Regions from separate parts of the Halomonas sp. ABH4_019 genome, predicted to be linked through region 2. Evidence: predicted binding sites of a transcription regulator. Region 2 holds the regulator's gene; each other region holds the start of a gene.
The links. Region 2 encodes sigma-54, which starts transcription at its own class of promoters, with help from an activator protein. Its sites were predicted from a motif close to TGGCACNNNNNTTGCTNT; they were not measured.
Positions count from the first base shown of each region.

Region 1 (9,671 bases), 200 kb from region 2:
GCAGCGCCACCCAGGACTTGATGGCCGCCAGCGCGTCCAGGCCCGGGCCCCTCGGCGCTTCGGCGACCAGCAGCCGGTCGCCGAGCTGGACCTGCAGCGAGTGCAACTGGTCGAGGCCGCCGAGGGCCTGGTCGATGTCGTCGCCCTGCTGGCCGAACGCGAGCGTGGTACAGGGCGCGGCGAGACCCGCGAGGGCCAGCTTGGTGAAGGCGCGGCGAGTGATCATGAGATGCGATTCCATTGCTTGGGGCGTCGAAGAGAGCCGCCGGGCCGAGACCGGCAGGGCTTCAGAGTGGATCGCGGATTCTCGGCCGGGTTCCGGTGCCGACATCCCGGGGCGGCGTACACGGCGTCCTGCGGCCACTCTTTTCAGTCGCCGCCGGTCTCGCCCAGCAGCGCGGCGCGGAAGTAGTCGCCGATGCGCTCGTGGGTCCGCGCGTACCAGGTCTCGTCCTTGGCCACCGCCCCCTGGGCGTTGAGCGGGTGGGTGGGGATATGCAGGCGCATGTCGATGCCGCTGTCGGCGTGGGTGGTGATGCGCTCGGTCGCGCTGTGCCGCGACGGGCCGTAGGGAATGTAGCGGGTCAGCGCCGCCTGGCGCTCGGTGGCGGTGGCGTAGCGAATGAAGCGGCGTGCCGCCTCGGGATGGGAAGCGTGGCGCGGAATCGCCCACACCTCGTGCTCCTGGACCTGGCCGTCCCAGAGGATGGCGATTGGCGCGTCGCGGTTGATCATGGCGTCGAAGAAGCGCCCGTTGTAGCCCGAAGCCATGGTCACCTCGCCGTCGATCAGCAGCTGCGCGGGCGTGCTGCCGGTCTCCCACCAGCGCAGGCCCTCGAGGCCGGCCAGCCGGGTGAGTGCCAGCGACAGGCCCCGCCGAGTGCTGAGCAGTCGGTACAGTTCCTCGTGGGGCACGCCGTAGGAAAGCAGCGCCCACTCGAGGTTCACCGAGGGCGTGCGCTGCAGGGCTCGGGGGCCGGGGAAGCGTCGCTGGTCGAAGAGGTCGGCGATCTCGGTGGGGCGGCGCCCGGGGAAGGCGTCGGGGCGATAGGCGACCACGGTAGCGAACACCGAGTGGGTGAGGCTGCAGGCCCCGAAGGCGTCGTCGATGAAGTCGCGCTCGGCGGGCGTGCCGTCCGGGGCCGGGGCGGCGAGATCCCGCTCCAGCGGCGCCAGCAGGCCCGCCTCGCAGGCCGCCATGGCCTCGCTGCGGGTCATGTCGATCACGTCCCAGGGCACGTCCTGCTGGGCCACCGCGCGGCGCAGCGCCGCCAGGCCGCCGTCGTAGCGCGCCACGGCGACCGGGATGCCGGTGGCCTCGGTGAAGGGCGCGAACAGCGCCCGTTGCTGGGCCCGCTCGTAGGCGCCGCCCCAGCTCAGCACCGTCAGCGGTTCGGCTGCCGGCGCGGCGGCGGGATCGCCCCGGGCCGGCGCCGACGGGCCCGGCATCGGCAGGGCCGGGGCGAGCATCAGGGTCAGGGCGAGGGCGCCCAGGCGTCGTCTAGCCCGCACCGTGTTCCTCCCGTCGGAGTTCGTCGCTGTAGCGCAGGAAGGCCCGGGCGATGCTCGCCTCGAAGACCACGCCGTGGAAGACGTCCTGCTCGTCGACCACGGCGATGGCCTCGCCGGTCATCTCCTGCAACTGGCGCATGGCCATCCAGACCGAGGCCTCGGGCCCCAGCACCGGGCGCGGCGTGGTCGGGCAATCGGCGATCGGCGCCGTACCCTGGCCGGCCTCGCGCATCACCTCCAGGTCGGCCAGGGTGAGGCTGCCCCGGTAGCGGCCCTTGGCGTCCACTCGGTAGGCCTCCCCGTGGCCCGACTGGCCCAGTGCGCGGACGGCCTCGTCGACCGAGGTCTCGGGGCGCAGGCGCACGCCCTCCTGGCTCAGCAGGTCGCCCAGCCGCGCGTCTTCCAGTACCGCCCGGCTGCGCCCCGAGGACAGGTCCAGGCCCCGGGCCGTCAACTGGATGTCGAACAGCGAGCGGCCGAACAGCTGGGCGGCGATGGGGCTCGCCAGGGTCACGCTGGCCAGCGCCGCGGTGGTCAGCGCATAGCTGCCGGTGAGCTCGAAGACGATCAGCAGGCTGGTCAGGGGCGCGCCGATCACCGGCGCGGTGACCGCGACCATGCCGCAGATGGCATAGAAGACGAAGGTATCCTGGGCGCCGCCGACCATCGCCACCAGGGTGCCGCACAGGGCCCCGAACAGCGTGCCGATCACCAGCGCCGGGCTGAAGATCCCGCCGCCGAAGCCCATTCCCAGGCACAGCGCCGTGGCGCCCAGCTTGAGCAGCATCACCACCGCGAGCTCGACCCCGCCGAAGGCCCCGGCGATGGTGGCGAAGCGCAGCGTCTCCTGGCCCATGCCGAGGATGTCGGGTACCCACAGCGCGGTCACGCCGAGCAGCGCCCCGGCCAGCGCCGGGTGCAGCGGGGCGGGCAACGGCAGGCGCCTGGCCAGCCGTCCCACGCCGAGGATGGCGTTCATGTAGCCCCCGGCCACCAGCGCGCCCAGCCCGCCGATGGCCAGGAAGACGGCGAACTCCCAAGGGCGGGGGATGGCCAGGTCGACCACGTGGAAGAGCGCGCCGCGGTCCAGCACCTGGGCGGCGATCACGTGCCCCACCAGGGCGGCGGCGGCCACCGGGGCGAAGGCCCGCAGCGCATAGTGGCGCAGCACCACCTCGTGGGCGAAGACGATGCCGGCCAGCGGCGCATTGAAGGCGGTGGCGATGGCCGCGGCCACCCCGCAGGCGATGGTGATGTTGTCCTCGGAGCGGCCCAGGTGCAGCAGCCGCGCGCCCGACGAGCCGAGGCTCGCGCCCATGTGCACCAGCGGGCCGTACTGGCCCACCGAGGCCCCGGCGCCCAGCGACACCAGGCCAGACAGGGCGGAGAGCGCCCCGGCTCTGGGCGGCAGCCGGCCGCGCCGGGTCTGCACGGCGGCGATGACGTCGGCGGGGGTGTGGGGGCGGCCCTCGGGAATGGCCCGGTGCAGCTGGCCGACCACCAGCCCGCCCAGGGTCGGCACCAGGACGGTGGCCACCGCCAGCCATTCGGGATGGGCGAGCATCATGCGCCCGCGCGGGGAGATCAGCAGCAGGTCGTTGAGCCACAGCACCGCACTGACGAAGCCCACGGCGGCCAGCGCCGCCACGCCGCCGATCACGCCGCCCAGCGCCACCAGTCCCAGAAAGCGCAGCACGCCCCGTGCCCCGCGGCCCTCGACTTTCCCTGTATCCGGCTTGGTCATGTAACAAGGTGTAGGCGCTGGGTAAGGGATGGTCCACCTCGGCGGCTACACTGAACGGGCATCCGATGGAGACACGGGAGGTGGACGATGAGTCAAGGCTATCGCGGCGGCTGCTTCTGTGGCGCCGTCCAGGTCGAGGTCGAAGGCGAGCCAGAGGCCATGGGCTATTGCCATTGTGAGTCCTGCCGACATTGGTCGGCCGGCCCGGTGAATGCCTTCAGCCTCTGGAAGCCCGATGCGGTGCGGATCGCTCGGGGGGAAGAGGCGCTGGAAAGCTACCAGAAGACGTCCGCCAGCCGGCGCCGCTGGTGTCGGCACTGCGGCGGGCACGTGCTGACCGAGCACCCGGAGATGGGGCTGGTCGATGTCTATGCGGCGCTGCTGCCCGAGCTGGCCTTCGCGCCCCAGCTGCACGTGCACTACCAGGAAGCGGTACTGCGCATTCCCGATGGCTTGCCCAAGATGAAGGACGTGCCGGCGGAGCTCGGCGGATCCGGGGAGACGCTGGAGGAGTGAAGGGGGAGGGGGATGAGGGATGAGGTACGAGGGGCAAGGAGCGAGGGGAAAGGAGCGAGGGGAAAGGAGCGGGAGAAAGAGGGGAGGCCTAGGGTCAGGAGGCCCAGGGCGGGATTCGGGCATGGAACGCGGGGCCGGCTGGGCCCCGCGTCGTCTCGATTCGCGGCGATTCAGTCCAGCGAGGTGGCGCCGATACGGTGGATGCTGAGGTCGGCGCCGTTGTATTCCTCTTCCTGGCTGAGGCGCAGGCCGCAGACCTTGGCCACCAGGCCGTAGACCACCAGGCCGCCGATCACCGCGACCGCCACGCCGGCCAGCGAGCCGATCAGCTGGGACATCAGGCTGACGCCGCCGAGGCCGCCCAGACCCGCCTGGCCGAAGATGCCTGCGGCGATGCCGCCCCACACGCCGCACACCCCGTGCAGCGGCCACACGCCCAGCACGTCGTCGAGGCGCTCGACGCGTTCCTGGGCCCACTCGAAGAGCCACACGAACAGCGCGCCGGCCACGCCGCCGGTAATCAGCGCACCGATGGGGTGCATCAGGTCGGAGCCGGCGCACACCGCCACCAGGCCGGCCAGCGGGCCGTTATGGATGAAGCCCGGGTCCTTCTTGCCCAGCACCATGGCGACCAGGATGCCGCCGACCATGGCCATCAGGCTGTTGACCGCCACCAGGCCGCTGATGCTGTCCAGCGTCTGGGCCGACATGACGTTGAAGCCGAACCAGCCGATGGTCAGGATCCAGGCGCCCAGCGACAGGAAGGGGATGTTGGAAGGCGCGAAGGCCACCACCTTGCCGCCGCGATAGCGGCCGCGGCGGGCGCCCAGCAGCAGCAGCGCCACCAGCGCCACCCAGCCGCCGAAGGCGTGCACCACCACGGAGCCGGCGAAGTCGTGGAAGCCGGCGCCGAAGGTGGCGGCGAGCCAGTCCTGCAGGCCGTAGTTGCCGTTCCAGACGATGCCCTCGAAGAACGGATAGACCAGCCCGACGACCGCCCCGGCGGCGACCAGCATGGGGTAGAAGCGGGCGCGCTCGGCGATGCCCCCGGAAACGATGGCCGGGATCGCCGCGGCGAAGGTCATCAGGAAGAAGAACTTCACCAGGGCATAGCCGTGGCCGGCGGTCAGTTCCTCGGCGCCGGCGAAGAAGTGGGTGTCGTAGGCGATAAAGTAGCCGACGAAGAAGTAGACCAGCGCCGAGACGCCGAAGTCGGTCATGATCTTGACCAGGGCGTTGACCTGGTTCTTGTGGCGCACCGTGCCCACCTCGAGGAAGGCGAAACCGGCGTGCATGGCCAGCACCATGATGGCGCCGATCAGGATGAATAGCGTGTTGGCGCTCTGGGTCAGGGTCTCGACGGCACTCGTGATATCCACGGGAATGATCTCTCCTGATGCATGGGGAAATGGCAAGATTCACAGGAGATAAGCAATTAGTGTTCCGTTCTGGCGCATGCTGCGCCATATCAGTGCTTTCTCGGCACCGACACGGGGCGAGCGAGCCGCCACGTGACGAAGTTGCACCCTGGTGGTGCCGTTTTGCGTCGCCATGCACGCTTGGGGTGAATGGCGCGCGCCGCCGCGCTCAAGGAGTGCACGCCGTCCTCCGGACCGGGCCTGGAGGCCGACCTACAGGGTCTGCCAGGGCGAGGAGGGCGGCTCGGAGAGCAGCTCGTCGACAATCGTCAGGGCGCGTTCCAGGGTCTCGCGGGTCTCGGCCGGGCCCAGGCACAGCCGAATGGCCTGGGGCGCCGGCTCGCTGCCCATGCAGAAGGGCTCGGGGGTGGAGACCTTGACCCCGCGCCGGGCCAGCAGCGCCTGCACCTCGCTGCTGCGTCGTCCCGCCGGCAGCGGCAGCCAGATCAACGACGAGCCCTCGCGGCACAGCGGAGCGTAGGGGGAAAGGCGGTCCAGTGCCAGGCGGCGGCGGGCGGCCAGCTCGTCGACCTGCCAGCGCAGCAGCTCGCGGCTGTCGGGATCCTCCATCCAGCGGCAGGCGGCTTCCACCATCAACGGCGGCACCATCCAGCTCTGGGCGCGCAGGGCCGAGCAGAGGCGTTCCTGCAGCTGCTCCGGCACCGTGAGGCTGCCGATGCGCAGCCCGCCGGCCAGCACCTTGGAGGTGCTGAAGATATGCAGGGTGCGCTCCGGTGCCAGGTCGATCAGCGGCGTGCCGCGCTGGGCCTCGGGCAGGTACTGCACGGCATCCTCGATCAGCCAGATATCGTGCTCGTGGGCCAGGGCCGCCAGCCGCTCGCGGCGGGTTTCACTGAGCCGAGCGCCCGTCGGGTTGTTGAGGTCCGGGGTGGTGTAGAGCAGCCGCGGCGGCTGGCGGGCGCACAGCCGGGCCAGCGCCTCGACGTCCAGGCCGTCGGCGTCCATCGGCACCGCCAGCGGACGCAGGTGAGCCTGCTGGGCGGCGCAGACGAAGCCGGGGTAGGTAAGGGCATCGGCGGCCACCAGGTCGCCCGGCTGGGCGAGGGCATTCGCCACCAGGTGGATCCCGTGCTGGCCGCCCTGCGTGATCAGCAGGCGCTCGGGGTCGTCGGGCAGGCCGAGGCTGCCCTGCCAGGCGGCGATGCGCGCCCGCTGGGCCTCGCTGCCCGCCTCGTGCTGATACTCGGTGGCGTCCTGCAGGGCCTCCGGCGAGGCGGTGATGCCCTCCAGCGCCCGCTTGAGGCCCCGGGCGCGCAGCGGATGGGGCGGCGGCAGGCTCATGCTGATGTCGATGACGCCGTCGCCCGCCGGCTGGCCGGCGCGGAAGAAGGGTACCGGCGCGTCCTCGGCCGCTCGGCGCACGTAGGTGCCGCTGCCGACCCGGGACTCGACCCAGCCGTGGCGCTGGGCCTCGGCATAGGCGCGGGTGATGGTGCCCACGGTGACGCCCAGGCGGTCGGCCAGCTGGCGCTGGGGCGGCAGTTTCGCGCCCGGGGCCAGCTCGCCGCTGTCGATCGCTTCGGCCATGGCCTCGGCGATACGGCGGTAGCGCGGGCCGCCGTCGGGGAGCTCGGGTGTCCAGATTGTCATGGTGACAATAAAACCTTTGACGCCGTTATTGTGCCCATTATGCTCAGAAAAGCCGGCATAAATAAACCCATTCACCATAATTGTAGGGGTACAATTTCGATGGACACCCTGGCCGCCTTCGGGCCCGCGTCGCTGTTCATGATCTCCATGACCATCACGCCCGGCCCCAACAACGTGATGCTCACCGCCTCCGGCGCCAACTACGGCTTCCGGCGCACCCTGCCGCACCTGCTGGGCATCCTGGGCGGCTGTTTCGTGCTGTTCTCGGCCATCGCCTTGGGCCTGGGCATGGTCTTCGAGCGCTTCCCGCTGGTGCAGACCCTGCTGCGCGTGGCCGGCAGCCTCTACCTGCTGTACCTGGCCTGGGGCATCGCCACCGCGCCGCCGCCCCGCTTCGGCGATGCCGAGGGGCGCCCCCAGAGCTTCTGGCAGGCGGCGGCCTTCCAGTTCGCCAACCCCAAGGCCTGGGTGATGGGCCTGACGCTGATGGCGAGTTTCCTGCCCGAGGGTGGCAACACCGTGGTCAACGCCCTGGTGCTGGCCGGCTTCGCCGAGCTGGTGGCGCTGCCCTGCATCGCGATGTGGGCGGGCTTCGGCATGGCCATCGGCCGCTGGCTCAAGGGGCCGCGCGCCTGGCGGGTTTTCAACGGCAGCATGGGTGCGCTCACCGCGGCCTGCGTGATCTTCATCCTCGGCTGAGGGCGGGGCAGCGCCCAGGGCGACGAGGCGCGCCATGCCGGTCGACGGCCGTCGATGCCGTCGGCAGCGAAGCGGGTCGCTATCACTTTCGTCGAGTGACCCCCCGAGGCCGCCAGCGACTATGCTGGAGGCTGGCGCCAGGGCGTCCGAGCGAGCCGGTGAATGGCCGCGTCGGGCCCGGCCATGGGCGTCACGCCACGGAACGGCCCCGGGAGCGCTATCGCCATGCAGGTCCAGGTCTCCATCGAGTCCCTCTATCGCCGGCACGCCCCCCGCGTGCTGGCGACGCTGATTCGCCGCCTCGGCGATTTCGATGCCGCCGAGGAGGCCATGCACGACGCCTTCGCCGCGGCCGTCGCCCGCTGGCCGGGGGAGGGCGTGCCCGACGCGCCGGTGGCCTGGCTGATCCGGGTCGGCCATCGCCGCGGCATCGACCAGATCCGGCGCCGGCAGACCGCCCGCCAGCACGCCCACCTGCTGGTGCCCGACGAGGGCGAGGCCGAGGAGGCCCGCGACATCGCCGACGACCCCCTGCGCCTGCTGTTCACCTGCTGCCATCCCGCGCTGTCGATGTCCGACCGCCTGGCGCTGACCCTGCGCGAGATGGCCGGGCTGACCACCGAACAGGTCGCCAGCGCGCTGCTGCAGCGTCCGGCCGCCCTGGCCCAGCGCATCGTCCGCGCCAAGCGTCGGCTGCGCGCCGCCGGCATTCCCTACGAGGTGCCCGATGCCGCCGAGCTGCCATCGCGGCTGCCCGGCGTGCTGGGGGTGATCTACCTGATCTTCAACGAGGGCTATTCCGCCAGCGACGGCGAGCGGGTCGTCGACGTGGGGCTCGCCGACGAGGCGCTGCGCCTGGGCGAGGCCCTGGCCGAGCTGCTGCCCCGGGGCGAGGTATTCGGCCTGCTGGCCCTGATGCGGCTCCACCACGCCCGCCGCGAGGCGCGCCAGGACGCGCAGGGCGAGCTGGTGCCGCTGGAGGAGCAGGATCGCCGCCGCTGGGACGCCGGGCAGATCCGCGCCGGCATGGCCTGGCTGGAGCGGGCCCTGGCGCTGACGCCCACCGATCCCTACACCCTGCAGGCCTCCATCGCCGCCGTGCATGCCCAGGCGGAAAGTGCCGAGGCCACTGACTGGCGGCGCATCGTGAGGCTCTACGGGGCCCTGCAGCGGCAGCAGCCCTCGCCGGTGGTCGAGCTCAACCGGGCGGTGGCCGTGGCCATGCACGACTCACCCGAGGCCGGCCTGGCGCTGCTCGAGGCGCTGGCCGACCATCATCAGCTGGTCGACTACCACCTCTTCCACGCCGCCCGCGCCGACCTGCATCGCCGCGCCGGGCATCGCGAGGCGGCGCGCCATGCCTACCAACGGGCCCTGGCGCTGACCGTGCAGGAACCCGAGCGGCGCTTCCTGGTGCGTCGCCTGGCGGAGCTGGACGCGGCCGGCCCCGCCGATGCCGTGCCCCATGCCGCCGCCGGCCCGGCCCCCGGCCACGGTTCGCCGGCGTAGCGAAAAAAATGTCGCCGGGCTGTCGATTCGCGTGCTCGCCGCGCGACTCCTGTGTATCTCACCGGCGAAGGGTCGCCGGGAGAAGGTCTCCCTCACCGGCGGAGTCGCGCCGGGCGAGAGGTCCCCACAGCCAGGAGGAACGATGTCATGCGCTACATGCTGATGCGCAAGGCCGACGCGGCGACCGAGGCGGGCGAGCTGCCGAGCCAGGAACTGCTGAAGGCCATGTCGGACTACAACGAGCGGATGATCCGCGCCGGCGTCTTCGTCACCGGCGATGGCCTGCGCCCCAGCGGGGAGGGCTGCCGGATCGCGTTTCGCGATGGCGAGCCGCGGGTCGTGGCGGGGCCCTTCGCGGCCACCGAGGAGCTCTTGGCGGGCTACAGCGTGCTCGAGGTCGACTCCCTGGAGGACGCCATCGAGTGGGCCAAGCAGTGGCCGCCGGAAGATGGCGGCGTCACCCTCGAGCTGCGTCGCTACTTTGCCATGCAGGACTTCGAACCCGGCGCCGGCCTGGACCGGCACATCGCCCAGGCCCGGCTGCCCCGGGGGCTGCAGGTGCATCTCAGTTTCGCCGGCGACTGCCGCGAGGCGATGACTTTCTATGCCGAGGTCACCGGCGGCCACCTGGAGGCGATGCTGACCTTCGGCGAGACCCCGGC
Region 1 is NZ_JBSWWC010000003.1:522,355-532,025, forward strand. It holds gene ACXAFN_RS14770 (serine hydrolase domain-containing protein) at 1-226, opposite strand, end outside; gene ACXAFN_RS14775 (extracellular solute-binding protein) at 370-1,512, opposite strand; gene ACXAFN_RS14780 (chloride channel protein) at 1,502-3,208, opposite strand; gene ACXAFN_RS14785 (GFA family protein) at 3,344-3,772, shown strand; gene ACXAFN_RS14790 (ammonium transporter) at 3,943-5,151, opposite strand; gene ACXAFN_RS14795 (aminotransferase-like domain-containing protein) at 5,404-6,801, opposite strand; gene ACXAFN_RS14800 (LysE family translocator) at 6,901-7,500, shown strand; gene ACXAFN_RS14805 (RNA polymerase sigma factor) at 7,726-9,009, shown strand; gene ACXAFN_RS14810 (YciI family protein) at 9,157-9,671, shown strand, end outside.
Region 1: a site for sigma-54 is predicted at 5,201-5,218, ahead of ACXAFN_RS14790 (ammonium transporter). Genes of this name have one in related genera too.

Region 2 (9,671 bases):
CTCGGCCAGCGCCTCCTCCTCGCGGTCGATTGCCTCGGCCAGCGTCATCTCGCTGTCCCGGGTCAGCGGGTGGCGACGCCGGGTCGCGGAATAGCGCTCCAGCAGGATCCGGGCGTCGGTGGTCAGGTAGACCACCTGGCAGTGGATGTTGCGGGCCCGGACGTCTTCGAGCAGCGCGGGGAAGCGCTCAAGGGCGTGGGGCAGGTTGCGGGCGTCGATGCTCACCGCGATGGCGCTGCGCAGCGACTGGCCGCCGCTCAGCTCGTCCACCAGCGGGCCGAGCAGCATGGCCGGCAGGTTGTCGATGGCGTAGAAGCCGAGATCCTCCAGGGCCTGCAGGGCGATCGACTTGCCGGAGCCGGAGCGTCCGCTGATGATGACGAGTTGCATGACGGGTCTCCTGGTCGGGGCGGACGCGGGGCTCAGTCGCGTCCCTTGGCGGCCGGGGCCTGTCGTCGGATGGCCTCGAGGAGGCAGTCGTGGAGCTCGCGCTGGCTATCGGCGCGGCGCAGGGCGCTGCGGGTCTCGGCGTCGTTCATCACGCTGGCCACCTGGCCGAGCAGGGCGAGATGAGCGTCGTCGGCCTCCTCGGGGACCAGCAGCACGAACACCAGATCGACGGGCTCGCCGTCGATGGCATCGAAGTCGACCGGTTCGGCGAGCTTGAGGAAGCCGGCGATGGGCGCCTTGCAATGCGGGTTGCGGGAGTGGGGGATGGCGACCCCGTGCCCGATGCCGGTGCTGCCCAGGCGCTCACGCCCGATCAGCCGGCTGAAGACCTCCTGGCTGTCGAGGCTCGGGGTGTTCTGGGCAATGAAGGTGCTGAAGAATTCCAGCACCCGCTTCTTGCTCCCCCCGGGCACGCCGAACAGGGCGCGCTCGGGGGGCAGGATGGCTTCGAGTGACATTGGCGGCTCAGCGGACGCTTGCGGCGCCCTGGGCGCGGGCCTGGGTCTTTTCCTTGTGCTTGACCAGCTGGCGGTCCAGCTTGTCGGCAAGGGCGTCGATGGCGGCGTACATGTCGCCGTCCATCGCCTCGGCGTGTAGATCGGCACCGGCGGCATGCAGGGTGCAGGCGGCCTGCTGGCGTTCCTTCTCCACGGAGAGCGTGACCTGCACGGTGGTGATGTTGTCGTAGTGGCGCTCGAGTCGCGTGAGCTTCTCCTGCACGTAGTCACGCAGGGGATCGGTCAATTCCACGTGGTGGCCGGTGAGGTTGACTTGCATGACACGCTCCTTGCTCCTTGGGTGGTGATCCGATTGTAACCCTTTTTGGTGCCTTGCAAACCCCCCGCGCCAGGCGGTTTTCCACGCCATGCGGCGCGGCTGGCGACGGCCCTAACCGAGACGCTTGCGGCGGCTGGAGGAGGGGATCTGCATCGCCTCGCGGTACTTGGCCACGGTGCGCCGGGCCACCTCGATGCCTTCCTCGCCGAGCAGCTCCACCAGCTTGCTGTCGGAGAGCGGCTTGCGCGGGGGCTCGCCCTCGATCAGCTTGCGGATGCGGGCGCGGATCGCGGTGCTCGAGTGGGCGTCCTCGCCGCCCCCGACCTGGCTCGAGAAGAAGTACTTGAGCTCGAAGACGCCGCGCGGGGTGTGGATGAACTTCTGGGTGGTGACCCGCGAGATGGTCGATTCGTGCATCTCCACCGCCTGGGCGATGTCGGCCAGGATCAGCGGCTTCATGGCTTCCTCGCCCTGCTCGAGGAAGTCGATCTGGCGGGTCATCACCTCGCGGCCGACCCGCAGCAGGGTGTCGTTGCGGCTGGTCAGGCTCTTGATCAGCCAGCGGGCCTCCTGGAGGTGGTCCTTGAGGAACTGGTTGTCGTCGCTCTTGTCGGCGCGGCGGATCAGCGCCGCGTAGTCGGGCTGGATGCGCAGCCGCGGCATGGCCTCGGGATTGAGCTCGATCCGCCAGCCCTGGGGGGTGTGGCGGGCGATCAGGTCGGGGATCACGTAGTCGTTGTCGTCGCCGGCGTAGGTGCTGCCGGGGCGCGGGTCGAGGCCGCGGATCAGGGCGATGACCCGCTCGAGGGCTTCGTCGTCCAGCCCCAGGCGACGCTTCAGCAGGCGGCGGTCGCTGGCGGCCAGCGCCTCCAGGAACTGGCGCACCAAGCGCCTGGCCTGGGGCAGCAGCGGGGTGTCGTCGGGCAGGGTGGCCAGCTGCAGCAGCAGGCATTCGCGCAGGTCGCGGGCGAAGACGCCGGTGGGCTCGAACTGTTGCAGGCGCAGCAGGACGGCCTCGATCTCCCGGGTGGTCAGGCCCTCAAGGCCCTGGGCGCGCAGGCCGTCGCGTAGCTCGTCCAGCGGTTGGTCCAGGTAGCCGTCCGGCGTCACGGCATCGACCAGGCTCTCGGCGATGCGCGTTTCGCGCTCCTCGAGGCCGCTCATGGCCAGCTGCCAGCCGAGGTGGCCTTGCAGGCTCTGGCCGGCGGCCTGGCGCTCGAAGTCGGGGGCCTCGCCGCTGCCGCCGGCGTCCTGGAAGGTGTCCGACCAGTCGCTGTCCACGGAGAGTTCCGCGGGAATCTCGTCGGACCAGTCGTCTTCCGGGGTCTCGCCGACCGCCTGCTCGCCGAAATCGTCCTCGAGTTCCAGCATGGGGTTGGCTTCCAGCGCCTGCTGGATTTCCTGGCGGAGGTCGAGGGTCGAGAGCTGCAGCAGGCCGATCGCCTGCTGCAGCTGGGGCGTCATGGTCAGCTGGGTGCCGACGCGCAGTTGCAGGGATGCCTTCATGGCCATGGATGGTTCCGCTCCTCCGGCGAAGAGGCTCCTACCCTAGTGGCCCGGATGGCGCCATGCAAGTGCTGATTAAGCAATTAGCGTGCCAATGGCAATCGGCGTGCCCGTCGTCGGTTGGCGACGCTATATCAGTGACTTGCGAAGCCGCAGCCCTTAGAGGCGGAAGTCCTGGCCCAGGTAGACGTCGCGCACGCGCTGGTTGGCCAGGATCTGCTCGGCGTCGCCCTCGGCGATGATCTGGCCGTCGCCGACGATGTAGGCGCCATCGCAGATGTCGAGGGTCTCGCGGACGTTGTGATCGGTGATCAGTACGCCGATCTCGCGGGACTTGAGCTGGCGGATGATGCCCTTGATCTCGCCCACCGAGATGGGGTCGACCCCGGCGAAGGGCTCGTCGAGCAGGATGAAGTCGGGCTCGGTGGCCAGCGCCCGGGCGATCTCGACCCGTCGGCGTTCGCCGCCGGACAGGCTCATGCCCAGGTTGTCGCGGATATGGGTGACGTGGAAGTCCTCGAGCAGGCGCTCCAGGCGATCCCGTCGTCCGGCCCGGTCGAGATCGCCGCGGGTCTCGAGGATGGCCATGATGTTGTCGGCCACCGACAGCTTGCGGAAGATCGAGGCCTCCTGGGGCAGGTAGCCGATGCCGGCCCGGGCGCGCTCGTGCATGGCGCTGCCCGAAAGGTCGCGGTCGTCGATGGCGACCCGGCCGGCATCGGCCCGCACCAGGCCGACGATCATGTAGAAGGAGGTGGTCTTGCCGGCGCCGTTGGGCCCCAGCAGGCCGACGATACGGCCCTGGCGGATCTCCAGGCTGATGTCGTGGACCACGCGGCGGCGCTTGTAGCTCTTGGCCAGATGCTGGGCGCTCAGGGTCTTCATGGGGCGTCCTGCCGTTCCGGCTCCAGGGTCATGCGCACCCGCTGGCGCTCGTCGACGCCCTGGGCGTCGGAGCGGGCCTGGACGACCCGGCGGTCGAGGAAGTATTCCAGGTAGCCGCCGTCGAAGGTGTCGCCGCCCTGGTGGAGTTCGGCCTGGTCGATCAGCTCGATGCGCCGCTCGGCCACGTGGTAGACCACGGTGCGCCCCCAGGCGCGGACCAGCGGCTCATCGGGGGCGGGCTGCTGTTCCATGTAGGCACGCTGGCCGGTGGCGGTGGCGCGGGTCAGCTGGCCGGCATCGTTGCGCTGGATCTCCACGCGCGCGCCGCTCAGCTGCATGCTGCCCTGCTGGATGTGCACGTCGCCCTGGTAGACGGCGGTGCCGGCCCGGTCGTCGAGGTCCAGGCGGTCGGCCTCCACCTGGATGGGCGCGCTGGCGTCGCCCTCCAGGGCCAGTGCCGCGGGGGTGGCCAGTGCCGTGGCCAACAGCGTCAGGGCCAGCAACGAGGCGAGGGGAGGTCGCGTCATGGCTCGGGGGTCTCCTGGGAATTCGGCGGGTGGTGGCCGCGCACATTGTCGGTCAGTCGGGCGCGGTTGTCATCGAGCCAGGCGTCGAAGCGCTCGCCGCGCATCGATTGCGGCGGCTGGCTCAGCCGCGCCGGCGTGTCGCTCCAGGCGTGGCCGGCGTCGGCATCGTAGTGGAGGCGCTCGGTCTCGAGCCGCCAGCGCTCTGCGGGCGCGGTGAGGCGCGCCTGGCCCTCGAGGACCAGCGGGTTGCCGCCGGCCCCCAGTCGCCCCTGCTCGGCGACGGCCAGCCACAGGCGGCCCTCGTCGTCGCGCAGTCGGGCGTCGGGAGCGGTCAGGCGGGTGACGTCGTCGACCGGGGTGTGGACCAGTCGCGGGGTGGTCAGCCGCTGGTGGGGGCGGCCCTGGGCGTCGAAGCGCGTCAGCTTGACGTCCTCCAGGTAATAGTCGGGCTCGCCGGCCTCGTCCTGGGGCACCGGGCCGGGCGGTGCCTCGGAGCGCTGGTCGAGCAGCGCCAGGCCGCCGCCCAGCACGAGCAGCAGCAGGAACAGCCAGGTGCGGAAACCGGGGCGGGGCAGTCGCATCCCGTCAGGCCTTGCCGTGGAGGTAGGTGTCGAGCACGGCGTCCCAGTGGCCCTGGGCCTGGAGCAGGGTGTCGCAGATCTCGCGCACCGCGCCGAAGCCGCCCTCGCGTTCGGTGACCCAGTCGGCGTGCTGGCGGATGTAGCTGGGCGCGCCGGGCACGCTGATGCCGACCCCGGCCTGGCGGATGGGCGCCACGTCGGGCATGTCGTCGCCGCAGTAGGCGGCCTGCTCGAGGCCGAGGTCGAGGCGTTGGCACAGCTGGCGCAGCACCGGCAGCTTGTGTTCGACGCCCTGATGGAGGTGCTGGATGCCGAGCGCGGCGGCCCGCCGGCTGACCATCGGTGAGTCGCGACCGGTGATCAGCGCAACTTGGATGCCGGCGCGCTGCACCAGCTTGATGCCGTGGCCGTCGAGGGTGTGAAAGGCCTTGACCTCACCGCCGTCGGACTGGAAATAGAGGCGGCCGTCGGTGAGCACGCCGTCCACGTCCATGGCCAGCAGGCGCACGCGGCGCAGGCGGTCGACCAGCTGCGGGTCCATCAGGGGGGCGTCGAGGGTCATGGGGTCTCCTTGGGTCAGATCACGCCGCTGGCCAGCAGGTCGTGCATGTGCAGGGCGCCCACCGGGCGGCCGTCGTCGCCCACCACGGCCAGGGCGGTGATGCGGCTGTCCTCCATGAGGCGCACCGCCTCGGCGGCGAGGGTGTCGGGCGAGATGCGCTTGCCGGGCACGGTCATCACCTGATCCACCGTCAGCGCCGAGAGGTCACCGTGCTGGTCCAGGGTGCGACGCAGGTCGCCGTCGGTATAGACGCCGGCCAGCCGGCCCGCCGGGTCGATCACGCAGGTGAAGCCCAGGCCCTGGCGGGTGATCTCTAGCAGGGCGTCGCGCAGCGGGCTGCCCAGCGCCACCCGGGGCAGGCGGTCGCCCTGGTGCATCAGGTCCGAGACCTTGAGCAGCAGGCGCTTGCCGAGGCTGCCGCCGGGATGCGAGAGGGCGAAGTCCTCGGCGGTGAAGCCACGGGTCTCGAGCAGCGCCACGGCCAGGGCGTCGCCCAGCGCCAGGGAGGCGGTGGTGGACGAAGTGGGGGCGAGGTCCAGCGGGCAGGCCTCGCGCTCCACGCCGGCATCCAGGTGGGCGTCGGCATGGCGGGCCAGGGTCGAGCCGGGGCGGCCGGTCATGCTGATCAGCGGCGTGCCCAGGCGTTTGAGCAGCGGCAGCAAGGCGGTCACCTCGGCGGTCTCGCCGGAGTTGGACAGCGCCAGGACCACGTCGCCCGGGGTGATCATGCCCAGGTCGCCGTGGCTGGCCTCCCCGGGGTGCACGAAGAAGGCCGGGGTGCCGGTGCTGGCCAGGGTGGCGGCGATCTTGCCGCCGACATGGCCGGACTTGCCCATGCCGGTGACCACCACCCGGCCGCGACAGGCCAGGATCAGCGCGCAGGCGCGCTCGAAGTCGCCGTCCAGGCGTTCGATCAGCGCGCCGATGGCTTGTTGCTCCAGCCGCAGGGTGCGCTCGGCGCTGGCCAGCAGGTCGCGGGAGGAGGAGGATTCGTCAGTCATGGCGATGATTGTTGCCTGTCGCGGGGTTGGGCTCAAGGGGCGGGAGGCCTGGGCGTGGCTCCCGGGTGCCGCCGGCGGGTGTCGCGAGGCGCGTCCGGCGAGAAAGGCGCCCATTGAACCCCTTGCGTGCCCCCGACGCAAGCCGTGGCGGCGCGGCGCTGGCGCCGCGGGACCCGGTTAGGATACGATGTTCGATAATCTCGAAGGATGCCAACGGATGAGTGACTCCCCCCTCGTCGAAGTGTCGGGCCTGCGCTTCGCCCGCGGTGAGACGGAGATCTTCCGCGGCCTCGACATGGTGGTGCCGCGGGGCAAGATCACCGCCATCATGGGCCCCAGCGGTACCGGCAAGACGACGCTGCTCAAGCTGATCGGCGGTCAGCTCACCCCCGATGCGGGGCGGGTGTGGATCGCCGGGCAGGAAGTGCATGCGCTGTCGCGCAAGGCGCTGTTCCGGCTGCGTCGGCGCATGGGCATGCTGTTCCAGAGCGGGGCGCTGTTTTCGGACCTCGACGTCTTCGAGAACGTGGCGTTTCCGCTGCGCGTGCATACCGACCTGCCCGAGTCGATGATCCGCGACCTGGTGTTGATGAAGCTCCAGGCGGTGGGCCTGCGCGGCGCCCGAACCTTGATGCCCTCGGAGCTCTCCGGGGGCATGGCCCGGCGCGTGGCCCTGGCCCGGGCCATCGCCCTGGACCCCGAGCTGATTCTCTACGACGAGCCCTTCGTCGGCCAGGACCCCATTTCCATGGGCGTGCTGGTGCAGCTGATTCGTCGCCTCAACGAGGCGCTGGGGCTGACCGCCGTGGTGGTGTCCCACGACATCAAGGAGACCCTGTCCATCGCCGACTATGTCTATGTGATCGCCGACGGCCGTGTGATGGCCCAGGGCACCCCGCAGGGCCTCGACGTGGACCGCGACCCGAGAGTCAGCCAGTTCATCCACGGCGAACCGGATGGTCCGGTGCCCTTCCACTATCCTGCCATGGACTTCCACGACGACCTGCTGGGCACGGGAGGGCCGCGATGATCGCTCTGCTCCAGCGCCTGGGGCGCCAGGGATGCGACGTCACCGAGGGCCTCGGCCAGGCGGCCATCCTGCTCGTCCAGTCGGCGGTCGGCGTGCCCTCCGCCGAGGGGTTCAGGCTGTGGCTGCGTCAGATGCATTTCGTCGGCGTGATGTCGCTGGCCATCGTGCTGGTCTCGGGGCTGTTCATCGGCATGGTGCTGGGCCTGCAGGGCTACACCATCCTGGTCGATTTCGGCGCCGAGGATGCGCTGGGCCAGATGGTGGCGCTGTCGCTGCTGCGCGAGCTGGCGCCGGTGGTGGCGGCCCTGCTGTTCGCCGGCCGGGCCGGCTCGGCGCTGACCGCCGAGATCGGCCTGATGAAGGCCACCGAGCAGCTCACCAGCATGGAGATGATCGGCGTCGATCCGCTGCGCCGGGTGGTCGCGCCACGACTGTGGGCGGGCTTCGTCGCCCTGCCGCTGCTGACCATCGGCTTCGGCGTGATCGGCATCTGGGGCGGCGAACTGGTCGGCGTGAAGTGGCTGGGCGTCTTCGAGGGCTCCTACTGGGGCAACATGCAGGCCAGCGTCGCCTTCGTCGACGACGTGCTCAACGGCCTGATCAAGAGCCTGGTGTTCGCCCTGGTGGTGACCTGGATCGCGGTCTATCAGGGCTATGCCCTGGTACCGACCTCGGAGGGCATCGCCCGGGCCACCACGCGCACCGTGGTGTACGCGTCGCTGGCGGTGCTGGGCCTGGATTTCGTGCTGACCGCCCTGATGTTCGGCGGACTCTCCTGAACGGGGCAGACGGCAATGACGGCGGCCCCGCGCCGCCGCGGACTTGTGGAGACATGGAATGAAGCGCAGCAAGACGATGGAGCTGGGCGTCGGCCTGTTCATGCTGGTCGGCATCCTGGGGCTGCTGTTCCTCGCCCTGAGGGTCAGCGGCCTGAGCCTCGAGCCGCCCGGCGACGACTTCCGCCTGGAGGCCAACTTCGCCAACGTGGGCGGGCTCAAGCCCCGGGCCCGGGTCACCATGGCCGGGGTCACCGTGGGGCGGGTCGAGAGCATTGCGCTGGACCCGGAATGGTACGATGCCCGGGTGGTCCTGACCCTCGACGAGGGGCTGGAGGGCGCCTTGCCCGAGGACAGCACCGCGTCGATCCTGACCTCCGGGCTGCTCGGCGAACAGTACGTGGGGCTGTCGGTGGGCGGCGCGCCCGACACGCTGGCCGACGGCGATCGCATTCGCGATACCCAGTCCGCCCTGGTGCTGGAGGAGCTGATCCAGCAATTCGTGTCCAACATGGTCAAGGAGTGAAGACGATGAGGCCGATGACACTATCTACCCGACTGGCCGGGGTCCTGACGGTCCTGGCCCTGTGGACGATGGCGCTGACGTCCGTTCCGGCGCTGGCCCAGAGCGAGTCCCCCGAGCAGCTGATCCGCGGCAGCGTCAACCAGCTGATGGGGCGCATCGAGGGGCGCGAAGGCTATTTCAGCGAGCACCCCGACGAGCTCGAGGCGATCGTCGACGACAGCCTCGAGCAGGTGGCCGACTTCCGTTACATCGGCGCCAGCGTCATGGGCCGTTACTTCCGCAATGCCTCGCCCTCGCAGCGTTCGCGATTCGTCGACACCTTCCGCCAGACGCTGATCGACACCTACGCCAAGGGGCTGGTGACCTTCGATTATCGGGAGGTGCGGGTCCTCGACAACCAGGAGGCCTCGCGCTACGAGGACCAGGCCAGCGTGGCCATGGAGGTAGTGGCCAACGACGGCACCGTCTACCCGGTGAGCTATACCCTGCGCCTGGACGACGGTCAGTGGCGAGTGGTCAATGTCATCGTCAACGGCATCAACCTGGGGCTGACCTTCCGCAACCAGTTCGACCAGGCCATGCGCAACCAGAATCGCGACTACGACGCCGTCATCGACGGCTGGGCCCCGGAGCTGGCGGTCGAGGAGCTGGAGCAGGGCGGCGAGGGATGAGCGTGCTGCTCGAGAACGGCGTCAATCGCCTGCAGGCCGAAGGGGCCGTGCTGTCGGTCTCCGGCGAGGTCGATTTCGATGGCGCGGCGGACATGGCCGCCGCCGGCCGGCGCTGGCTGGCCGAGTGCCCGGCGGGCAGCCGCGTGAGCTTCGACCTCGCCGGCGTGGGGCGCGTCAGCAGCGCGGCGATCAGCGTGCTGCTGGAGTGGACGCGCCAGAGCCGGGCCAGCCGCCTCGAGCTCGAGACGGTGCGCCTCTCCCCCCCGCTGGCCCGGCTGACCCGGGTGGCCGGGCTCGATACCCTGCTGCCGGTGGAGGCGCCGGTAGAGTCTGCCGAGGCGTAGTGTCAAGGTGCGAGACGGGGTTCCTCGTCCCTCGC
Region 2 is NZ_JBSWWC010000003.1:321,742-331,412, forward strand. It holds gene rapZ (RNase adapter RapZ) at 1-390, opposite strand, end outside; gene ACXAFN_RS13805 (PTS sugar transporter subunit IIA) at 423-908, opposite strand; gene hpf (ribosome hibernation-promoting factor, HPF/YfiA family) at 916-1,227, opposite strand; gene ACXAFN_RS13815 (RNA polymerase factor sigma-54) at 1,339-2,739, opposite strand; gene lptB (LPS export ABC transporter ATP-binding protein) at 2,893-3,618, opposite strand; gene lptA (lipopolysaccharide transport periplasmic protein LptA) at 3,615-4,145, opposite strand; gene lptC (LPS export ABC transporter periplasmic protein LptC) at 4,142-4,726, opposite strand; gene ACXAFN_RS13835 (KdsC family phosphatase) at 4,731-5,288, opposite strand; gene ACXAFN_RS13840 (KpsF/GutQ family sugar-phosphate isomerase) at 5,303-6,289, opposite strand; gene ACXAFN_RS13845 (ATP-binding cassette domain-containing protein) at 6,507-7,319, shown strand; gene mlaE (lipid asymmetry maintenance ABC transporter permease subunit MlaE) at 7,316-8,098, shown strand; gene mlaD (outer membrane lipid asymmetry maintenance protein MlaD) at 8,157-8,621, shown strand; gene ACXAFN_RS13860 (MlaC/ttg2D family ABC transporter substrate-binding protein) at 8,636-9,292, shown strand; gene ACXAFN_RS13865 (STAS domain-containing protein) at 9,289-9,636, shown strand.

Region 3 (9,671 bases), on a different contig from region 2:
AGCCAGCCTGATGCCCAAACGGCTCAGGCGGCGTTTGCACACGCCCGCGGCGCCGCCGGGCTGGTCTCGACCATGCGCACCACGCTGCCCACCACGATCAGGCAGGGCGACGGCAGCGGCGTGTCGGCAAGCTTGCCCGGCATGTCGGCCAGGGTACCGGTGAGCGCCGCCTGCTCGGGCAGGCTGGCGTTGGCCACCAGCATGATAGGCCAGTCGTCGGGCAACCCGGCGCCGCGCAGGCCGGCGCAGATCGCCTCGACCTTGGCCAGCCCCATGTAGAACACCAGCGTCTCGTCGCGGCGGGCCAGCGCGCCCCAGTCGGGCGCACCGCCTTCGCGGCACAGCTGGGCGGTGATAAAACGCAGCTGCTGGGCGTGGGCACGGTCGGTGAGCGGGATGCCCATCCCGGCACAGGCCGCCGAGGCCGCGGTGATGCCGGGCACGATCTCGGCCGGCGTCCCGGCCTCGGCCAGCGCGCCGAGCTCCTCGCCCATGCGCCCGAACACACCGGGATCACCACCCTTGAGACGCACCACCGACTTGCCCTGCCCCGCCAGTTCGACCAGCAGCGCGCCGATCTCGGCCTGGGGCACGCTGTGATGGCCGCGGGCCTTGCCCACGTAGTAGCGCTCGCGGCCGGCGGGAATCAGCGCCAGCACTTCCTCGCCGACCAGCCGGTCGTAGACCACGGCGTCGGCCTGGGCGAGCAGCCGCGCCGCCTTCAGGGTCAGCAGTTCGACGTCGCCGCTGCCGGCGCCGACCAGGTAGACGCGCCCCGGCCGACACTCGCCGTACAGCGAGAGGCGTGCGGCATCGTCGTCAGACCGACCGGTCTTGAGCCCTTCTCGCCAGCGAGAAGCCTGCCCCAGGCGCGCCAGAGCAGCGATGGGACGGATGACATCAAGCAACTTGAACGGCTTGCGGGGCTTGTCCAGAGTGCGCATCGCCACTCTCCTCTTCGATGTTGGGTTCAGCGTTGACGTCAGAACTGTCTTCGATCAGCGACTTGAGCTCGGGAATGCAGCTGCCGCACTGGGTGCCGCAGGCGAGTCGCGCCCCCAGCGCCTCGACGCTTGAGTCACCGGCCTGGATGGCCGCGACGATGGCCTTCTGGCCGACCTGGTGACAGCTGCACACCAGCGGTCCGGCGTCCGCCTCCCCGGCTTCACAGCCGGCCAGCAGGCGGCGACGAGCGTCACCCCCCAGCGGCGATTCCGCGAAGCGCTCGTCGAGCCAGGAAAGCCCCGGCAACTCGGCAGGCGGTGCCACCATCAGCCACCAGCGCAGTCGCCCCGCCTCGATGCCCGCGGCACGCAGTCGGCCGCCGGCAGGATCGTCGCTCCACAGGGTCGGCGCCGTGGGCAGCCACTGCCGCACCCAGGCCAGCCAGTCGCGGGGGACATCGCTGCCGGCGAGCTGCCAGCGCTGGCAGTGGGACAGCGGGATGCGCGCCCAGTAGGCGCCGTCGTCGCGACCGGCGAAGTCGCCGCCTTCCTCGGGTGCGACCAGCAGGGTGGCCTCCCAGCTCACCGCCAGCGGCGCCAGCGCCACCGCGCCGTGCTTGGATTCCGGCTGGCCGGAGATCGGGTCCAGGTGCGCCGCGAGCAGGCTGCCCATGCGCGCCGCGCCGCTGAAGCGGTCGGTCCAGTGCATGGGCACGAACACCTCGCCGCGCCGCTGGCCCTTGGTCAACCGCACCCGGGCAAGGTACTCGCCGCCGGCGCCGGTCAGCCGCGCCAGCTGCTGGTCGCCCACGCCGCACGCGGCGGCATCCTCGGGGGTGATGTCGATGAAGGGTTCGGCACGATGGTTCATCAGCCGCGGCGCCCGGGCGGTGCGGGTCATGGTGTGCCACTGGTCGCGCACCCGGCCGGTGTTCAGGCGCAGCGGGCGCGCCTCGCTGAGCGACTGCTCGGGGCCCCGCGGGCGCACCGGCAGCAACCGGGCCAGGCCATCCGGGGTGGCGAAGCGACCGTCCTCGAACAGCCGCGGGGTGCCATGGGGCGCCTCGGCGGTCACCGGCCACTGGATCGGCGCCAGGGCGTCGTAGCCCGCACGATCCAGCCCGGCCAGCGACGAGATATCGAACACCCGCGAACCCGCGGCATCGGGAAGGTTCTCGAAGCCCGACAGCCGTGCGTGCTCGGCGAAGATCTCGGCGGGATGGTCGTAGTCGAAGGCCTCGCCATAGCCCAGGCGACGCGCCACCGCGCTGACGATCCACCAGTCGTGGCGCGCCTCCCCGGGCGGCGGCAGCATGCCGCGCTGACGCGAGATGCGCCGCTCGGAGTTGGTCACGGTGCCGTCCTTCTCCGACCACGACGAGGCCGGCAGCACGATGTCGGCATACGGCAGCAGGTCGGTGTCGGCCATGCACTCGGAGACGATCACCAGCGGGCATTTCTCGAGCGCCGCGCGCACGCGATTGGCATCGGGCAGGCTGACCGCCGGGTTGGTGGCCATCACCCACAGCGCCTGGACCTCGCCGCGCTCGATGGCCTCGAATAGCTCGACCGCCTTGTGGCCGGGCGCCTCGGGCAGGGTCGGCACCAGGGTCTCGGTGGTCCAGAACCGGGTGACGCGCTGGATAGCACCAGGCGACTCATAGTCCATATGGGCGGCGAGCTGGTTGGCCAGCCCACCGACCTCGCGGCCGCCCATGGCGTTGGGCTGGCCGGTGATCGAGAAGGGCCCGGCGCCGGGCAGGCCGATCTTGCCGCCGGCCAGGTGGCAGTTGATGATGGCGTTGCACTTGTCGGTGCCGCTCGAGGACTGGTTGATGCCCTGGGAGTAAAGGGTCACCACGTGCAGCTGGCTGGCGAACCAGTAGAAGAAGGTCTCCAGGCGCTCCGCGTCGACGTCGCAGTCGGCGGCGATGGCCTCGATGCGGCAATCGTCCTCCCGGGCCGCGGCCAGCGCCTCGTCGACCCCTTGCGTGTGGTGCTCGAGATAGATGTCGTCGAGCTTGCCCTTGTCGGCCATCCATCCCAGCAGACCGTTGAACAGCCGAGCATCGCTGCCGGGCGCCAGGCCCAGGTACAGATCGGCGATCTCGCAGCTGTCGGTGACCCGCGGGTCGATCACCACCACTCGCATCAGCGGGTTGCGGCTCTTGGCGGTGCGCAGCCGCTGGTAGAGCACCGGATGGTTCCAGGCCAGGTTGGAGCCCACCAGTACCACCAGCTCGGCCTCCTCCAGGTCCTCGTAGCTGCAGGGCACGGCATCGGCGCCCAGCGAACGCTTGTAGGCGGCCACCGCCGAGGCCATGCACAGCCGCGAGTTGGTATCCAGGTGCGGCGTGCCGAGGAAGCCCTTGAACAGCTTGTTGGCGACGTAATAGTCCTCGGTGAGCAGCTGGCCCGAGAGGTAGGCCGCCACGGCATGGTCGCCGGCGCGCTCGCGGGTGGCCCGGAGACGGTCGGCCACCGCATCGAGCGCGGTGTCCCAGTCGACCTCGACGCCGTCGACCCGAGGCTGGGTCAGGCGGCCGCGGTGGCCAAGGGTCTCGGCCAGCGCCGAGCCCTTGACGCACAGCCGCCCGTAGTTGGCCGGATGGTCGCCGTCGCCTTCAACGCCCGTGAGGCGCCCATCCTCGATGTCGACCTTCACGCCGCAGCCGACGCCGCAGTAGGGGCAAGTGGTTCGAGCTTGATGCATAAGTGCGCTCCTCGATCGCGGGTCCCGGAACGACGACGCCCACCGCTGCGCCGGGTAAGCGCAAGGGTGGGCGTCGTTGCCATGGACCACCGACGCGGCGGCCCGGGATGATATACCTGGTCTGGCTAGACTCAAGCAAAGGGCGTGCCATCTCCGGCAAGCCCCGCCCTGGCGGGGCTGATCCGATCCCTGGCGAGGCATCTTGCACCAGCCGGCGGCGCCGAACGCCCGCCTCGCACCCCGACGGTGCAAACCGGGGATGGTGGACCGCCGACACCGGCGCACGCACCGTCTGGAATGAAAGTTGCATATCCTTGGTAAATCTCCGCCATCACGAGCCAGACCCCATGCCCCAGCCACTGCGAATCCTGCTGGTCGACGATGAGAGCGTACGCGCCGCCATGGTCGAGGAGGCCCTCGGCCAGGAAGGACACGAGGTCATCTGCCACCTCTCGAGCCCGGCCAGCCTCAATGAGATGGTTGCCCGCCATGCCCCCGACGTGGTGATCATCGACATGGAATCCCCCGACCGCGACACCCTCGACAGCATGTCGCTGCTCAACCGCGAGAATCCGCGCCCGGTGGTGTTCTTCGCCGACCAGCACGATCCCGACTCCATGCAGGCCGCGCTGGCCTCCGGCGTCAGCGCCTACGTGGTGGACGGCCTGGTACCGAGCCGGGTCAAGGCGATCCTCGAGGTCGCCGTGGCGCGCTTCGATGCCTTCCAGTCGATGCGCACCGAGCTCGACCGTGCGCGCAACCAGCTCGCCGACCGCAAGCGCATCGAACGCGCCAAGGGCCTGCTGATGAAGCACCAGAACTGCGACGAGCCGCAGGCCTACCAGATGCTGCGCAAGCTGGCCATGGATCGCGGTCAGCGTATCGGCGAGGTGGCCAACAGCGTGATCGATATCCTCGAAGGACTGGAGAAAGGCCAATGAGCATGTCCCGCGCCCCCGAGCGCCCCCGCCTGACCCTGGGCTTCGTCCCGCTGCTGGACGCCGTCCTGCCGATCGTCGCCCGGGAAGGCGGCTTCTTCGCCGCCGAGGGACTCGATGTCACCCTGTCCCGGGAAAGCGCCTGGTCGACCCTGCGCGACAAGCTCGCCGCGGGGCTGCTCGACGGCGCCCAGCTGCTGGCCCCCCTGCCGCTGGCCATGAGCCTGGGCGCCTCGGGCCCGCCCTGCGAGGTCTTGGCGCCGCTGGTGCTCGGCCGCAACGGTAACACCCTGGTGCTGTCGCACCGCTGGGCCGAGGGCATGGCCACCCCCTTCGACGCCACCCCCGGGGGCCGCGATCCCGCCGTCAACGCCCGAGACTTCGCCGACCGGTTGCGCCACCGCGGCGCGCCGCGACCCCGCCTGGCCATGGTGCATCCCTTCTCCGGCCACCATTACCAGCTGCGCGACTGGCTGGCCCTCGGCGGCATCGACCCGAACCGTGACGCCGAACTGGTGGCCCTGCCACCGTCGCGCATGGTCGAGGCGCTGGAACAGGGGCGCATCGACGGCTTCTGCGTCGGCGAGCCCTGGGGCAGCCAGGCCGCGCACCGCGGCGGCGGCCACGTCGTGGCCACCGGCGCCCAGCTGTGGCCCGACCATCCCGAGAAGGTGCTCGGCGTGACCCGCGGCTGGGCCGAGCGCCACCCGGCCACCCTGGCGGCGATGATCCGCGCCCTGGTCGCCGCCGCCGACTGGCTGGCCACCTCCCCGGCGAATCGCCGTCAGGCGCGGGACTGGCTGGCGCTGCCACCTTATCTGGATCGCGCCCTGGACCACCTGCCGACCCTGCCGCTGAGCGAGGCGCCGGTGGACCAGCGATTCTCCCAGCTGCGCCCGGAGGCCGGCCAACTGAGCTCGATGGCGACGCACCTGGCCCGCCAGCTCGAGGCGCCCGTCGACCGCGAGCGGCTCGATGCCTGCTACAGCCCCGTGCATTTCGATGCCGCCACGCACCAGGGCTGTGCATGATGCTCGGTCGGGGGCAGGGCTCCGCTCCCGCCGCGCGAAAGATTTACAACCCAACATAATGTATTAAAAGGATTTTTACAGGAATTGGCCCGATAATTGATTGTTACTGATCGAACGGAGGGCCGAGGCCCCCGGCGGTCAACGGCGATCGCACATCGAATGCCAGACGAAGACGTCTCCACGCTCCCCACCGACGGGGCGCGTCGAGGCGTCTTCTGCGTTTCAGGAGGTAATCCCATGTGCTCCGATGGCTCCACCAGGGCTCAGGCAGCGCCAGACCCCATCGATCATCTCGTGATCGTGGGTAACGGCATGGCCGGCCAGCGGCTGGTCGAAGGCCTGGTCCGCCGGGACGGCGCGCCGCGCCGCATCACCCTGGTCGGCGAGGAACCCTGCCCGGCCTACAACCGCATCCTGCTCTCGCCGCTGTTGGCCGGCGAGATGGAACGCGAGGCCCTGACCCTGCGCGACGCCGCCTGGTACGCCGAACACGGCGTCGAGCTGGTGCTCGGCGAGCGGGTCGAGACCATCGACCGCGAGGCGCGGCGCCTGACCACCGACGGCGGTCGCGAGATCGCCTACGACCGCCTGGTGCTGGCCACCGGCTCGCGCCCCGCCATGCCGCCGATCCCCGGGCTCGAGCTCGACGGCGTGCGTGCCTTCCGCGACCTCGACGACGCCGCGGCCCTGACCCGCACCGCCGAGAACGGCGGCCGGGCCGTGGTCATCGGCGGCGGCCTGCTGGGCCTGGAGGCCGCCGAGGGCCTGCGCAAGCGTGGCATGACGGTGAGCATCGTCCAGCGCAACGACCGGCTGATGAACCGCCAGCTCGACGCCACCGCGGCCGACCTGCTCGAACGCGAACTCGCCGGCCGCGGCCTGGAGATCGTCACCGGGGGCCAGCTCGATCACCTGGAAGACGACGGCCGCGGTCATGTCATCGCCGCCCGCCTGGCCGACGGCCGTCGGCTGCCCGCCGAGTGCGTGGTGGTGGCCATCGGCATCGCGCCCAACGTGGCGCTGGCTCAGGCGGCCGGGCTCGAGGTCAACCGCGCGGTGGTGGTCGACGCCCATCTCACCAGCTCCGACCCGGCGATCCACGCGCTGGGCGAATGCTGCGAGTTCGAGGGCCAGACCTTCGGGCTGGTCGAGCCGATCTGGCGCCAGGTCGAGGTGCTCGCCGCCCGGTTGGCCAGCGAGACGACCGCCGACGGCGACGCACAGGCCCGCTACGTCGAGAAGCCCTGTGCCACCAAGCTCAAGGTCAGCGGCGTGTCGCTGTACTCCTTCGGTGCCCTCGAGGTCGACGACGGTCATGAAGTACTGACCTATCACGATCCCGAACACGGCGACTATCGCCGGCTGCTGCTGCGCGACGGACGCCTCGAGGGCGCCGTGCTGTACGGCGACACCGCCGCCGGCCCCTGGTACTTCGAGCAGTCGCTAGCCGGCCGCGACCTCTCCGCCTGTCGCCAGGCGCTGCTGTTCGGCCAGGCCGACGCCAAGGCCCTGCTCGACGACACGACAACCACGACGCCTCATCATCAGGACAGCTCCCCGCAGGAGGAAGCCGCATGAACACGCCCAGCCAAGCGAAACCCCAGCTGATCATCATCGGCAACGGCATGGTCGGCCATCACCTGGTCGAGCAACTCATCGAACGCGGCGCCACCGAGCAGTACCGCATCACGGTGTTCGGCGAGGAACGCCATCGCGCCTACGACCGCGTCCACCTCTCCGAATACTTCGCGGGGCGCGACGCTCAATCGCTGGCCATGAGCGACGCCGACTTCTATGCCGAGGGCGGCGTCGAGCTGCGCCTCTCGGAGACGGTCACCGCCATCGATCGCGACAAGGGCGAGGTGGTCACCGACCAGGGCCGCTATCCCTACGCGCGGCTGGTGCTGGCCACCGGCTCCTACCCCTTCGTGCCGCCGATTCCCGGCCACGAGCGCGACAACTGTCTGGTCTACCGCACCCTGGACGACCTGGACGCCATCCGCGCCGCGGCCGAGAACGCCACCACCGGCGTGGTGGTGGGCGGCGGCCTGCTGGGCCTCGAGGCGGCCAATGCCCTGCGCGGCCTCGAGCTGGATACCGCCGTGGTCGAGTTCGCCCCCCGGCTGATGCCGATGCAGGTCGACGCCGAGGGCGGCGAGCTGCTGCGCGAGAAGATCGAGGCGCTCGGTGTGCAGGTGCTCACCGACCGTGCCACCCAGCACATCGAGGACGGCGAGGCCAGCTTCCATCGCATGGTGTTCCAGGACGACAAGGTGCTGGAAACCGACCTGATCGTGTTCTCCGCGGGCATCCGGCCTCGCGACGAGCTGGCCCGCGACTGCTCGCTGGAAATGGGCGAGCGCGGCGGCGTGGTGATCGACGATCACTGCCTGACCAGCGACCCGGCGATCCTCGCCATCGGCGAGGTGGCGCTGTGGAACAACAGCATCTTCGGCCTGGTGGCCCCCGGCTACCAGATGGCCAAGGCCGCCGCCGATACCCTGCTGGGCGGCGAGCTGACCTTCGAGGGCGCCGACATGAGCACCAAGCTCAAGCTGCTCGGCGTCGACGTGGGCGCCATCGGCGACGCCCACGGCAACCAGACCCCCGGCGCGCGGACCTTCCGCTACCTCGACGAGATCAAGCAGGAATACCGCAAGCTGGTGGTCTCCAGCGACGGCAAGAAGCTGCTCGGCGCCATGCTGGTGGGCGACAACGCCTACTACGACACCCTGATGCAGTACTACGCCAACGCCATGGAACTGCCCGAGGACCCGGCGGCGCTGATCCTGCCCTCCACCGAGGGCGCGCCGACCCTGGGCGCCGACGCCCTGCCCGACGGCGCCACCATCTGCTCGTGCCACAACGTCACCAAGGGGTCGATCTGCGCGACAATCGACGCCGGCGCCACCGACCTGGGCAGCGTCAAGGCCGAGACCAAGGCCAGCACCGGCTGCGGCGGCTGCGCGGCGCTGCTCAAGAGCGTGGTCGACCACGAGCTCGAAGCCCGCGGCGTGGAGGTCGACCAGTCGATCTGCGAGCACTTCGCCCACACCCGCCAGGAGCTCTACGACATCGTCCGCGTCGAGGGCATCAAGACCTTCGGCGAGCTGATCGACAAGCACGGCCACGGCCTGGGGTGCGATATCTGCAAGCCGGCGGTGGCCTCGATCCTGGCCTCCTGCTTCAACGAGCCGATCACCGATGCCGCGCACATCCCGCTGCAGGACACCAACGACACCTTCATGGCCAACATGCAGAAGAACGGCACCTATTCGGTGGTGCCGCGTGTCCCCGGCGGCGAGATCACTCCCGACAAGCTGGTGGTGCTCGGCCAGGTGGCGCAGAAGTACGCGCTCTACACCAAGGTCACCGGCGGCCAGCGCATCGACCTGTTCGGCGCCCGCCTCGAGGATCTGCCCGACATCTGGGGCGAGCTGATCGAGGCCGGCTTCGAGACCGGCCACGCCTACGGCAAGTCGGTGCGCACCGTGAAGTCCTGCGTGGGCAGCACCTGGTGCCGCTACGGGGTGCAGGACAGCGTCGGCATGGCGATCCACCTCGAACACCGCTACAAGGGTCTGCGCTCGCCGCACAAGCTCAAGTTCGCGGTCTCCGGCTGCACCCGCGAGTGCGCCGAGGCGCAGAGCAAGGACGTCGGCGTGATCGCCACCGAGCACGGCTGGAACCTCTACGTGTGCGGCAACGGCGGCATGCGCCCGCGCCACGCCGAACTGCTGGCCACCGACCTCGACGACGCGGCGCTGATCCAGGCCATCGACCGCTTCCTGATGTTCTACGTGCGCACCGCCGACCGCCTGCAGCGCACCTCGGTGTGGCGCGAGAACCTCGAAGGCGGCCTCGACTACCTCAAGGAGGTGGTGCTCGAGGACAGCCTGGGGATCGGCGACGAGCTCGAGGCACAGATGCAGACCGTCATCGACAACTACGAGTGCGAGTGGGCCGGCGCCATCAACGATCCCGAGAAGCTCAAGCGCTTCCGCAGCTTCGTCAACGACGCGCGCCCCGATCCGGACATCATCGT
Region 3 is NZ_JBSWWC010000001.1:408,813-418,483, forward strand. It holds gene ACXAFN_RS01865 (GNAT family acetyltransferase) at 1-1, shown strand, start outside; gene cobA (uroporphyrinogen-III C-methyltransferase) at 24-944, opposite strand; gene ACXAFN_RS01875 (nitrate reductase) at 901-3,657, opposite strand; gene ACXAFN_RS01880 (ANTAR domain-containing response regulator) at 4,005-4,598, shown strand; gene ACXAFN_RS01885 (CmpA/NrtA family ABC transporter substrate-binding protein) at 4,595-5,626, shown strand; gene ACXAFN_RS01890 (NAD(P)/FAD-dependent oxidoreductase) at 5,864-7,204, shown strand; gene nirB (nitrite reductase large subunit NirB) at 7,201-9,671, shown strand, end outside.
Region 3: a site for sigma-54 is predicted at 3,790-3,807, ahead of ACXAFN_RS01875 (nitrate reductase). Genes of this name have one in related genera too.